One region of the Delftia sp. WY8 genome, then DNA from elsewhere that is predicted to be linked to it. Evidence: predicted binding sites of a transcription regulator. Region 1 holds the regulator's gene; the other holds the start of a gene.
What was found. The regulator LexA, encoded in region 1, represses DNA repair genes until DNA is damaged. The targets are predictions, from matches to a motif close to ACTGTATNNNNATACAGT.

Region 1 (5,037 bases):
GACCTGCATCACTCGGCAGTCTTGCCACAGGCCGGGCCGCAGCCCCGGCTCCACGAACACGGTGCGCATGGCCACGGGGCCGGCGGCCATGTGGATGGCGTGCAGGGACTGTGGTGGAACCCAGACGGCGCATCCCGGGGGGACGACCCAACTGCCCGAATCCGCGCGGATCAGCATCACTCCCTCGGTGGCATGCAGCAGCTGGCCGCGGCGGTGGGCATGCGGTGCGATGGCAGCGCCGGCCGCCATGTCTGTGGCAAAGGCCACGACCGGGCGGGCCGTGTGCTCGCCGTGCGGGGGCAATGGAGCGGCCGCATGCACGTCATCCAGGCAAGCGCGTGTGCGGGCATGGGAAAGTGGGCCACTTTGCCGGGTTGTCATTTTCTCGACGATTGTTGTTGCTTCGTAGCAGGAATGCAGATCATGCACTTTCTACGATGACCCACTTTCAATCCGCAGGAAAGTGGCAGGTATGGAGATGATTTCCCTTTCGAGAATGACGGACGTGACAGGAGGCAGGGCATGAACCGCGCACGTCTGGGGCTGCTTACGGGCACGCATGCCATCAACGACCTCTACCAGGGACTGGTTCCTGCGCTGTTGCCCTTCATGGTGCTGGAGCGCGGCTACAGCTATACGGAAGCCAGCGGCCTGATGCTGGCGGCCACGGGCCTGTCGAGCATGGTCCAGCCGCTGTTCGGCCTGTATGCCGACCGGTCGCCACGGCCCTGGATGGTGCCGGCCGGCTTTGTGGTGGCCGCCCTGGGCCTGGCCCTGGTGGGCATGAGCCCGGACTACTGGGTCAGCTGGTTGGCTGCCGTGCTGTGCGGCCTGGGGATCGCGGCCTACCATCCGTCCGCAACGGTGGCGGCCCGCATGGCGGGCGGCAGCTCGCAGAAGGCGATGAGCGTGTTTTCGGTGGGCGGAACGGCGGGGGCATCGTTCGCTCCCATGCTGGCTGCGGCCGTGGTGGGCGCAGGCGCCTTGCACCGCAGCTGGATGCTGGCCCTGCCTGCAGCGGCCATGCTGGTGCTCTGGTATGCCTGTACCTGGCGGGATGGAGCCAAGGACCATTGCGCCACCCGGCGCCCGGCCGTGGCGCAGGGCGAATTGCCCGCCAACCACTGGCGCGCCTTCTTCCTGCTGTGCGGGGTCATCGTCTGCTGGTCGATTCCCTATGTGACGGTGCTGTCCACCCTGCCCATGTTCGTGACGCGCGAGCTGGGCGGCTCGGACTTCATGGGAGCGGCCACGCTGACCTCATTCACAGCCGCTGCGGCGGTGGGCACTTTGCTGGGGGGCACGCTTGCAGATCGCCGGGGGCGCATGCAGGCCATCCGCGCCGGCTACCTGCTGGCATTGCCTGCTCTGGCGGCCCTGGCCCTGGCCTCCACGCCATGGATGGCGCTGGCCTGCACCATGGCCCTGGGCGTGTGCATGTTTCTTCCGTTTGCCGCCCAGGTCACGCTGGCCCAGGACTATCTGCCGCGCAACCAGGCCACGGCCAGCGGGCTGACCCTGGGGCTGGCCATGTCGATAGGCGGCATGGTGGCGCCGTTGTTCGGCATGCTGTCCGATGCGCGCGGACTGCGTTTTTCGTTGAGCGTCGTGCTGTGCATTCTGTGCGTTGCCGCGGCGCAGGCGTGGTGCATGCGCAATCGGCGCAGCGAGGGAAGTGCTGCACCGGCGGCTGTCAGGGCCTGATGCGCAGCCCCTGCCGCTGGGCAAGGCAAGAGACAGGCCCGGGCTCTCGCAGACCGGGTGGACGGGTTGGTCTCAGGGCGACCTCAGGCCGGTGTCTGCGCGCCGTGCGCTTCCATGCGTTCCAGGGCGGCACAGACATCGGCCATGCGGCCCGAGATGAACAGGCATTCGGGCTGCTCCTGCGGCGAGCGCTGGATGATGCGCAGACCCGAAGGCAGGGCCTGATCTGCCGGAAGGGAGGGCAGTTCGGGTTGCAGGGGCAGCAGCAGCTGCGCATCCCTGTGTTCTGGCAGCCGTGCTGACTTGCTGCGCCGCTGCTGGCTGCGGCGGCGTGCCTTGCTGAAGGACAGGATGGTCGCCTGCTCGGATTGCACAGGCGATTCGGGCTGGATGGTGCGCATGGCGGGCTCCATGGCGGCGGCGGGCAGGCGAATGCCCTGTGCCAGGCGCAGGAAGGACAGAGAAGACAGTGTTGGCAGAGCGAATCCCATGTGACGACTCCTGTTGGCGTATTTCAAAGAGGCATGGACACAGGCAGGATTGCGGTTTGCGGGCAAAGCTCCGCCCAGGGCGAAGCTGCAAGGCTTCGCGCCTACCACCTGGGCGGTGCATGAAGTAGGGGGTGGCAACCCGTGCAGGGCTGCCCGTCCGGCTTACATGGACATGCTGTTGCGGATCAGCCCCACGGCCAGGCCTTCAATGGCAAAGGCCTCTTCGGGAGCGACGCGGATCACCGGGTAATCGGGGTTTTCCGGCAGGAGCTCCACGCCCTGCGTGGTGCGGCGCAGGCGCTTGACGGTGACTTCATCTCCCAGGCGTGCCACGACGATCTGCCCGTTGCGGGCTTCATGCGCGGACTGCACGGCCAGCAGATCGCCGTCCATGATGCCCGCGTCGCGCATGGACATGCCGCGCACGCGCAGCAGATAGTCCGGGCGGACCTGGAACAGGCTGGGTTCGACGGAATAGGTCTGGTCGATATGTTCCTGGGCGAGAATGGGCGAGCCCGCCGCAACGCGGCCCACCAGCGGCAGCATCAGCGGCGCCAGGGCCGACAGCGGCAGCCCGAAGCTGGTGCCGCGTGCGGCATTGATGTTGCGCACGGTGTCGGTACGCAGGCGAATGCCGCGGGAGGTGCCGCTGACCAGTTCGATCACGCCTTTGCGGGCCAGGGCCTGCAGGTGTTCCTCTGCTGCGTTGGCGGACTTGAAGCCCAGCGTGTTGGCGATTTCCGCGCGGGTGGGGGGAGCGCCCGTGCGGGAGATGGCGGCCTGGATCAGGTCCAGGATCTGTTGCTGGCGGGCGGTGAGCTTGGGATGGTCGAGCATGGCGTGCGTCCGGTCCTTGAATTCAGATGGCAGGCAGAGAAGTCATCTGATGATTTATACAGTATCTGTATTTTTAACCAGTTTTCCAAGAGGTGCAAGTGGGGCAGTCAAAGTTGGTGATTCTTGGCACGGGCGGCACCATCGCCGGCCGGGCGGATTCGCAGTCGCAGGCAGTGGGATACAAGGCCGGACAGATCACGGTGCAGTCGCTGCTCGATGCCGTGCCGGATCTGGAGCAGCAGGCGCTGGGGCCTGTGCAGACGCAGCAGATCGCGCAGGTGGACAGCAAGGATATGGACTGGCCCGTGTGGCGCGCGTTGCTGCGTGCCTGCACGCAGGCGCTGGAGGATGCGGACACACGCGCCGTGGTGATCACGCATGGAACGGACACGCTGGAAGAGACGGCCTGGCTGCTGCACAGCCTGCTGCCTGCCACCAAGCCCATAGTGCTCACTTGCGCCATGCGCCCGGCCACGGCCCTGCTGGCCGACGGACCGCAGAATCTGCGCGATGCCGTGACCGTGGCCGCCAGCGGCGGGCGCAGCGGTGTGTGGGTGGTGGCCGGCGGCGAAGTGCATGCGGCGGCCCAGGTGCAAAAAGTCCACCCTTACCGACTGCAGGCCATGCGCTCCATGGAAGGTGGCCCGCAGGCCGTGGTGGAGGAAGGACGCGTGCGCTGGCTGGTGCCTGATGCGCCGGTCACGCCAGTCGCCCCCGTTGCGCGGATGGTGACTTCCGCTCCCGCTCTGTCTGACCTGCTGGCGCTGGATGAGCTGCCCTGGGTCGAGGTGGTGTTCAGCGGTGCTCTGGCGCGTGCCTGCGGCGTGGATGCGCTGGTGGCCGCAGGCGTGCGCGGCATCGTGGTGGCCGGCACGGGCAATGCGACCATTCACGAAAGCATGGAAGCGGCCTTGCTGCGTGCGCGCGACAAAGGCGTCTGGATCTGGCGGGGCACGCGCTGCGCCGAAGGCCTGCCCGTTGCCTCGGGGCTTGGCACGGACCCCGCAGAGGCCGATCTGGTCCAACTGCCCGTGGCCAAGGCACGGATTGCCATGATGCTGGCGCTGGCCGCGCAGCCGCGCGACTGATCCTCCGGGCGTCGCCGGCGCTTCAGATGCAGGCGGGCAACAAAAAAGCACCCGGCGGGTGCTTTTTTGGGGTCTGGCGCATGGCCTGTGTCATTCAGCCAGTGCTGCCAGGGCGCGCTGGGTGATGTCTTCCACCGAGCCCAGGCCGCTGATGGCGCGGTACTTGGGGGCTGCTGCGGCTTCCTTCTCGGCCCAGGCGCGGTAGTAGTCCACCAGCGGGCGGGTCTGGCTGCTGTAGACGTCCAGGCGCTTCTTGACCGTTTCTTCCTTGTCGTCCTCGCGCTGCACCAGCGGCTCGCCGGTCACGTCGTCCAGGCCTTCGACCTTGGGCGGGTTGAACGTGACGTGGTAGGTGCGGCCCGAAGCGGGGTGGGAGCGGCGGCCGCTCATGCGCTCGATGATGGCATCGAAGGGCACATCGATCTCGAGCACGTAGTCCAGCTTCACGCCGGCGGCCTTCATGGCGTCGGCCTGGGGAATGGTGCGGGGAAATCCGTCGAACAGGAAGCCGTTGGCGCAATCGGGCTGGGCAATGCGCTCCTTGACCAGATTGATGATCAGGTCGTCGCTGACCAGTTGGCCGGCGTCCATCACGGCCTTGGCCTGCTGGCCCAGGGGCGTGCCGGCCTTGACGGCGGCACGCAGCATGTCACCGGTGGAGATCTGGGGAATGCCGTACTTCTGGCAGATGAAAGCGGCTTGCGTGCCTTTGCCGGCGCCGGGTGCGCCCAACAAAATCAGTTTCATGGAAGTCCTTGAGGAGAGTAGAAATTCTTGTCTGCCGGATCGGCCCACCGGGGCGGACAGTCCATGCGTCATATTTTTGTCGCGGGCAAGGATAGCACGCACAGGGCCAACACTGGCTTACACGCACGGGGCAAAACTGTCGCCTGTGCAATCGCCAAAACCTGCGTTTT
Region 2 (5,037 bases), 1.3 Mb from region 1:
GCTTGCGGCCAGGCGGCCAGGCGGCCCGGGCCCAGCGCCTCCCGCTTCCCGACCCGTTCGCAGATTGCAGATTGCCCCATGTCCCACGCTAGCCGCAGTGCGCTGATCGACTGCACCAAGGGCCTGGCCTGTGCCGCCATCGTCTGGCACCACCTGGCCTTCTACGGCCCCATGTCCGATATCGCCCATCCGGCCGCGCCGGACCTCATCGACTGGCTCTATGAATATGCGCGCATGGCCGTGCAGATCTTCCTGGTGCTGGGCGGCTACCTGGCGGCAGCCAGCATGGCGCCGCAAGGCTACGGCCTGCACAGCGATCCGTGGTCGCGCATCGGGCGCCGCTTCGTGCGCCTGGTCGTGCCCTATGCCGTGGCCCTGGTCGTGGCCGTCGTCGTCTCGGCGGCAGTGCGGCCCTGGTTCGACCATGCCTCGGTGTCGGGCGAGCCCGATCTCTGGCAGCTGGTGGCGCATGCGCTGCTGCTGCAGAACATCGTGGGCGAGGAGTCGCTGTCCGCCGGCGTCTGGTACGTGTCCATCGACTTCCAGCTGTTTGCGCTGACGGCGCTGCTGCTGGCCGGCACGCGCTGGGGCGGCGCCTTGCTGCGCCGCCGCTTTGGCGGCGACGCCCTGTCACGTTGCTGGCCCTGGGCGCTGAGCGTGGCGCAGGCGCTGGTGGTGATCGGCGTGGCGGCTTCGCTGCTGGGCTTCAATCTGGATGCGCAATGGGATGTGTGGGCGCCGTACTTCTTTGGCGCCTACGGCCTGGGCATGCTGGCCTACTGGGCCGCGCATGCGGACAAGTCCTCGACGGCCTGGAGCTGGTCCCTGCTGATCGTGGCCCTGGTCGTGGCGGCGCTGGCACTGGAGTGGCGCGACCGCATCGCGCTGGCCGGTGCCACGGCGCTGGCCCTGGTCGCGGCCATGCGCAGCCCCGCGTTTGCCCAGGCACAAGGCTGGGCGCCGCTGCGCCGGCTGGGCAAGATTTCGTACTCGGTGTTTCTCGTGCACTTCTCGGTCTGCCTGCTGGTCAACGCCGTGGAAAGCCATTTCTGGCCACATTCCATTCCCGCCGCCCTGCTGGGCATGTGCACGGCCTTTGTGCTGTCGATTGCGGCCGGTCATCTGCTGTACGAGCGCGTGGAGCGCCACGTTCCCAGCTGGCACATGGCGCTGCGCTGGCAGGCGGGCCTGGTGGGCACCGGCCTGATCGCGGCGTTTGTGGCGGGCCTGCGCTGAGGCGCGGTGCGTCAGTCCACAAACAACAAAGGCAGCCGGTGGGCTGCCTTTTTCGCTTCACGCCGGTCGGCGTTCAACGGTGCAGCTCGCCCGCGCTTTCCGGCTGGAACTCGATGGCGTCCACGCGCACGGTGACCTGGCCCGAGGGGCCGGGCATGCGGGACTGGTCGCCCACGCTCAGGCCCAGCAGGGCAATGCCCACGGGCGCGAACACCGACACCTTGTCGGCGCTGCCATCCATCTCCTTGGGATAGACCAGGGTCAGCGTATTGGTCTTGCCCGACTCCAGCAGCGTGAAGCGCACCGTGGAATTCATGGTCACCACGTTGGGCGGCATTTCCTTGGGCTCGAGCACGTCGGCACGGTCCAGCTCGGCCTCGAGCGCCTCGCGGCCGGGAAAGGCGGGCTGCTTGTCCAGCAGGGCCTCGATGCGTTCCAGGTCCAGGGACGAAAGAATGATGTGGGGCTTGCGCTCCATGGTGTTGGCTCCCTTGTGTGCTTGCGCCGTGGCTGCAGTGAAGGGCAGCGGCGCCCAAACGGACAAAAGCCCGGGCAACGCGGTTGTCCGGGCCAAGGCATCTTCAGAAAAGAGAAAAGCACCAAGTTGGTGCGATAAGGCCATTGTGCAGGCCCGTGCGCGTTCTGCCAAGCGAACCCGCACGGTGCGGTGCGGATTGGCGCGGGCACTTGCCAAGCCGGCAAAACCCACTTCGCAACCGCAGGCATGCGGGGAGTGCTTGTTGGTATGACTGTATTTTTATACAGTTGCTTCATGCTTTCCAGTCCTCCCACGCCTCATCACGACACGGCCCGGGTGCCCCTGCACCCCATCAAGGGCCGGGGCGCAGCCAGCCAACTGGCACACCGCTTCACCACCGATCCGCGCGAGGCCTTTGACGACGGCTGGGGCAGCCTTGAGGCGCCTGCCGAAGGCGAGGAAGCCGCGCCCCTGCGCACCGAACTGCGCTGGGAGCAGGCCCGCTCGGCGCTGAGCCGCCACCAGTCGCCCGACCTGCCGTTTCACATGGGGCTCAATCCCTACCGGGGCTGCGAGCATGGCTGCATCTATTGCTATGCCCGGCCCACGCACAGCTACCTGGGCTGGTCGCCAGGGCTGGACTTCGAGACCCGGCTCATCGCCAAGCAGAACCTGCCCGAGCTGCTGCGTGCCGAGCTGTCGCGCGCCAGCCATGTGGCCGCGCCCGTGATGCTGGGCTCGGTCACCGACTGCTACCAGCCCGTGGAGCGCGAGCTGGGGCTGACGCGCCGCCTGATCGAAGTGCTGGCCGAGGCGCGCCACCCGTTTTCCATCGTCACCAAGGGCAGCGGGGTGGAGCGTGACCTGGACCTGCTGGCCCCGCTGGCGCGCCAGGGCCTGGCCTCGGTGCACATCACGCTGACCACGCTGGACGCCGACCTGGCACGCCACCTGGAGCCGCGCGCCGCCGCGCCGCACCGCCGGCTGCGCAGCATCCGCGCGCTGACCGAGGCGGGCGTGCCCGTGGGCGTGAGCCTGGCACCGCAGATTCCCTTCATCAACGAAGACCTGGAGAAGGTGCTGGAGGCGGCCGCCGACGCAGGTGCGCGCCACGCCTTCTATGCCGTGCTGCGCCTGCCCTGGGAAGTGGCGCCGCTGTTCGAGCAATGGCTGCAGGTGCACTACCCCGACCGCGCCCGCCGCGTGATGGAGCGCGTGCGCGACCTGCACGGCATCCAGGGCGAGCAGCGCGAGGCCGGCCGCGTGTACAACGCCGAGTTCGGCCAGCGCATGAAGGGCACGGGCCACTGGGCCGAGCTGTTGCGCCAGCGCTTTGCCCTGGCCTGCCGTCGGTACGGGTTCAACCGCGAGCCGCTGCGGCTCGATTGCAGCCTCTACCACCCGTCGCTGCTGCTGCCGCAGCGCAGTCTGTTCTGAAACAGCCCTTTAGAGCGTGCAGGGCGGCCGCCAGTGGCGAGCGCTACAGTCCGCACCGGCTCAATGTCCCACGTCCGGGGCGAGCCGGTCCAGGCTGGCGCCGGCATCGCGGATCAGGGAACGCAGCCAGGCGATGGCCGGATCTCGCTCCTGGTGCTTGTGCCATTGCAACAATTCCGTGAACCGGGGAATCTCCACCGGGCACTGCAGCACCTGCAGCGCAAAGCGCCGCGCCATGTGCTGCGCCAGGCGAGTGGGCAGTGTGGCAATGCGCTGCGTGCCCACGAGCAGCTCCGGCAGCAGGGTGAAGTTGGGTGCGATCACTTCCTGGCGGCGGCTGCGCTTGCCGGTGGACATCAGCCGCGCGTCGAACGTGGTGCGCCTGCCGCCGCCCCATTCCACGCCGATGTGGGCCGCATCGAAATACCGTGCTGGCGTCAGCGGGCCGTCGAGTAGCGGGCTGTCCGCGCAGACGAGGCAGGAGAAGCCATCTTCGAACAAAGGCTCGAAGGGGTGGCCTGCCACTTTCGCGAATTCGGGGGCGATCAGCAGCTCGGCCTCTCCGCTGTCCAGATGTTCGGGCGTCTGCGGGCTGATGGCGCGCAGGTCGAACTGCATCAGCGGCGCCAGGGTGGCGGCCCGTCGCACCACCTGTGTCAGCAGCACGCTGATCACGTAGTCGGAGGACTCTATGGTGAAGCGCCGCTGCGAGGTGGCCGGATCGAAGGAGGGTCGGGCATGCGCGATCGTCTGGATCTGCAGCAGCACATCGCGCACGGGCTTGGCCAGCTCGTTGGCCAGCGGCGTGGGCACCAGGGTCTTGCCCACGGAAACCAGCAGCTCGTCCTTGAAGTAGTCGCGCAGCCGCCCCAGCGCCAGGCTGGTCGCGGGCTGGCTCAGGAAAAGCCGCTCGGCGGACTTGCTCACGCTGCGCGTGGCCAACAGGGCGTCGAGGACAACCAGCAGGTTCAGGTCGAGCTTGTGAAAGCGCATGGCGCGTCTCCGTATTTGCTATGCAAATGGATTGAATTTAAACAATAAATTTTACGTATGTATCAACGGAGCTGATCATCTGCCCCGGACCCGCAAGACCACAAGCGTTCCCATGCAGGGCGCATTCATTTCGGAGACATACATGTTCGGATTGCTTTCACGACGCGAATCGGGCGATGGAGCATGCCCTATTTCCCTCGGCATCCGTGCCCGGGGCTACAGGCGCGGCAGCGGCCTGTGCTGGGTGGCGGGCCTTTGCGGCGCCAGCACGGGGCTGCCGGTAGCTGCCCAGTCCCAGCCGGTGACGCAGGCCCAAACCCAAACCCAAACCCAGGGGCAGCCATTGACATCGAGCCTGACCCTGTCGGGCCTGTTGGGCGCCGGCGTGCTCTATACCCGGGATTCGGACGGTGGCGGCAAGTTGCAGCAGACGGGCACCCATGCGGCGCCCTCCATCGCGCTGTCGGGGCGCGAGTCGCTGGGAGGCGGTCTGTCGGCCATCTTCCGCTGGAGCCAGTACGTATTCACCGATACGGGGACCATGGCGCCGCTGGAGAGCTATGTGGGCCTGACTTCGGCCACCTGGGGAAGCTTCACGATGGGGGCGATGTACGACCTGCTGGCCGACGCCGTGCCCTTCACCTCGGAGCGGTTCACCTCGCTGCTGGCCACTCATCCAGGCAATCTGGACCGCACGGTGGGCACGGCACTGAACAACACGCTCAAGTACAAGTCCCCCGTGCGCGGCGGCTGGCAGTTCGGCGCGATGTACGGCGCGGCGGAGCGGGATTCAGCCACCCACACGGGACGGGTGATGGGCGCGCAACTGGGCTACACCGATGGCCCCTTGCAGGCGGTGGCCATCTGGGAATCGGTCAAGGGCGTTCCCTACG

Region 2: G4D77_RS06930 (PA0069 family radical SAM protein) is a predicted target of LexA. The motif match lies at 1,985-2,002, and genes of this name have one in related genera.

The regions. Positions count from the first base shown of each region.
Region 1 is NZ_CP049795.1:240,216-245,252, reverse strand. It holds gene G4D77_RS01040 (AraC family transcriptional regulator) at 1-381, opposite strand, end outside; gene G4D77_RS01035 (MFS transporter) at 523-1,704, shown strand; gene G4D77_RS01030 (hypothetical protein) at 1,788-2,195, opposite strand; gene lexA (transcriptional repressor LexA) at 2,358-3,032, opposite strand; gene G4D77_RS01020 (asparaginase) at 3,131-4,120, shown strand; gene adk (adenylate kinase) at 4,211-4,867, opposite strand.
Region 2 is NZ_CP049795.1:1,493,716-1,498,752, reverse strand. It holds gene G4D77_RS06940 (acyltransferase family protein) at 79-1,236, shown strand; gene rnk (nucleoside diphosphate kinase regulator) at 1,310-1,714, opposite strand; gene G4D77_RS06930 (PA0069 family radical SAM protein) at 2,009-3,151, shown strand; gene G4D77_RS06925 (LysR family transcriptional regulator) at 3,212-4,144, opposite strand; gene G4D77_RS06920 (porin) at 4,488-5,037, shown strand, end outside.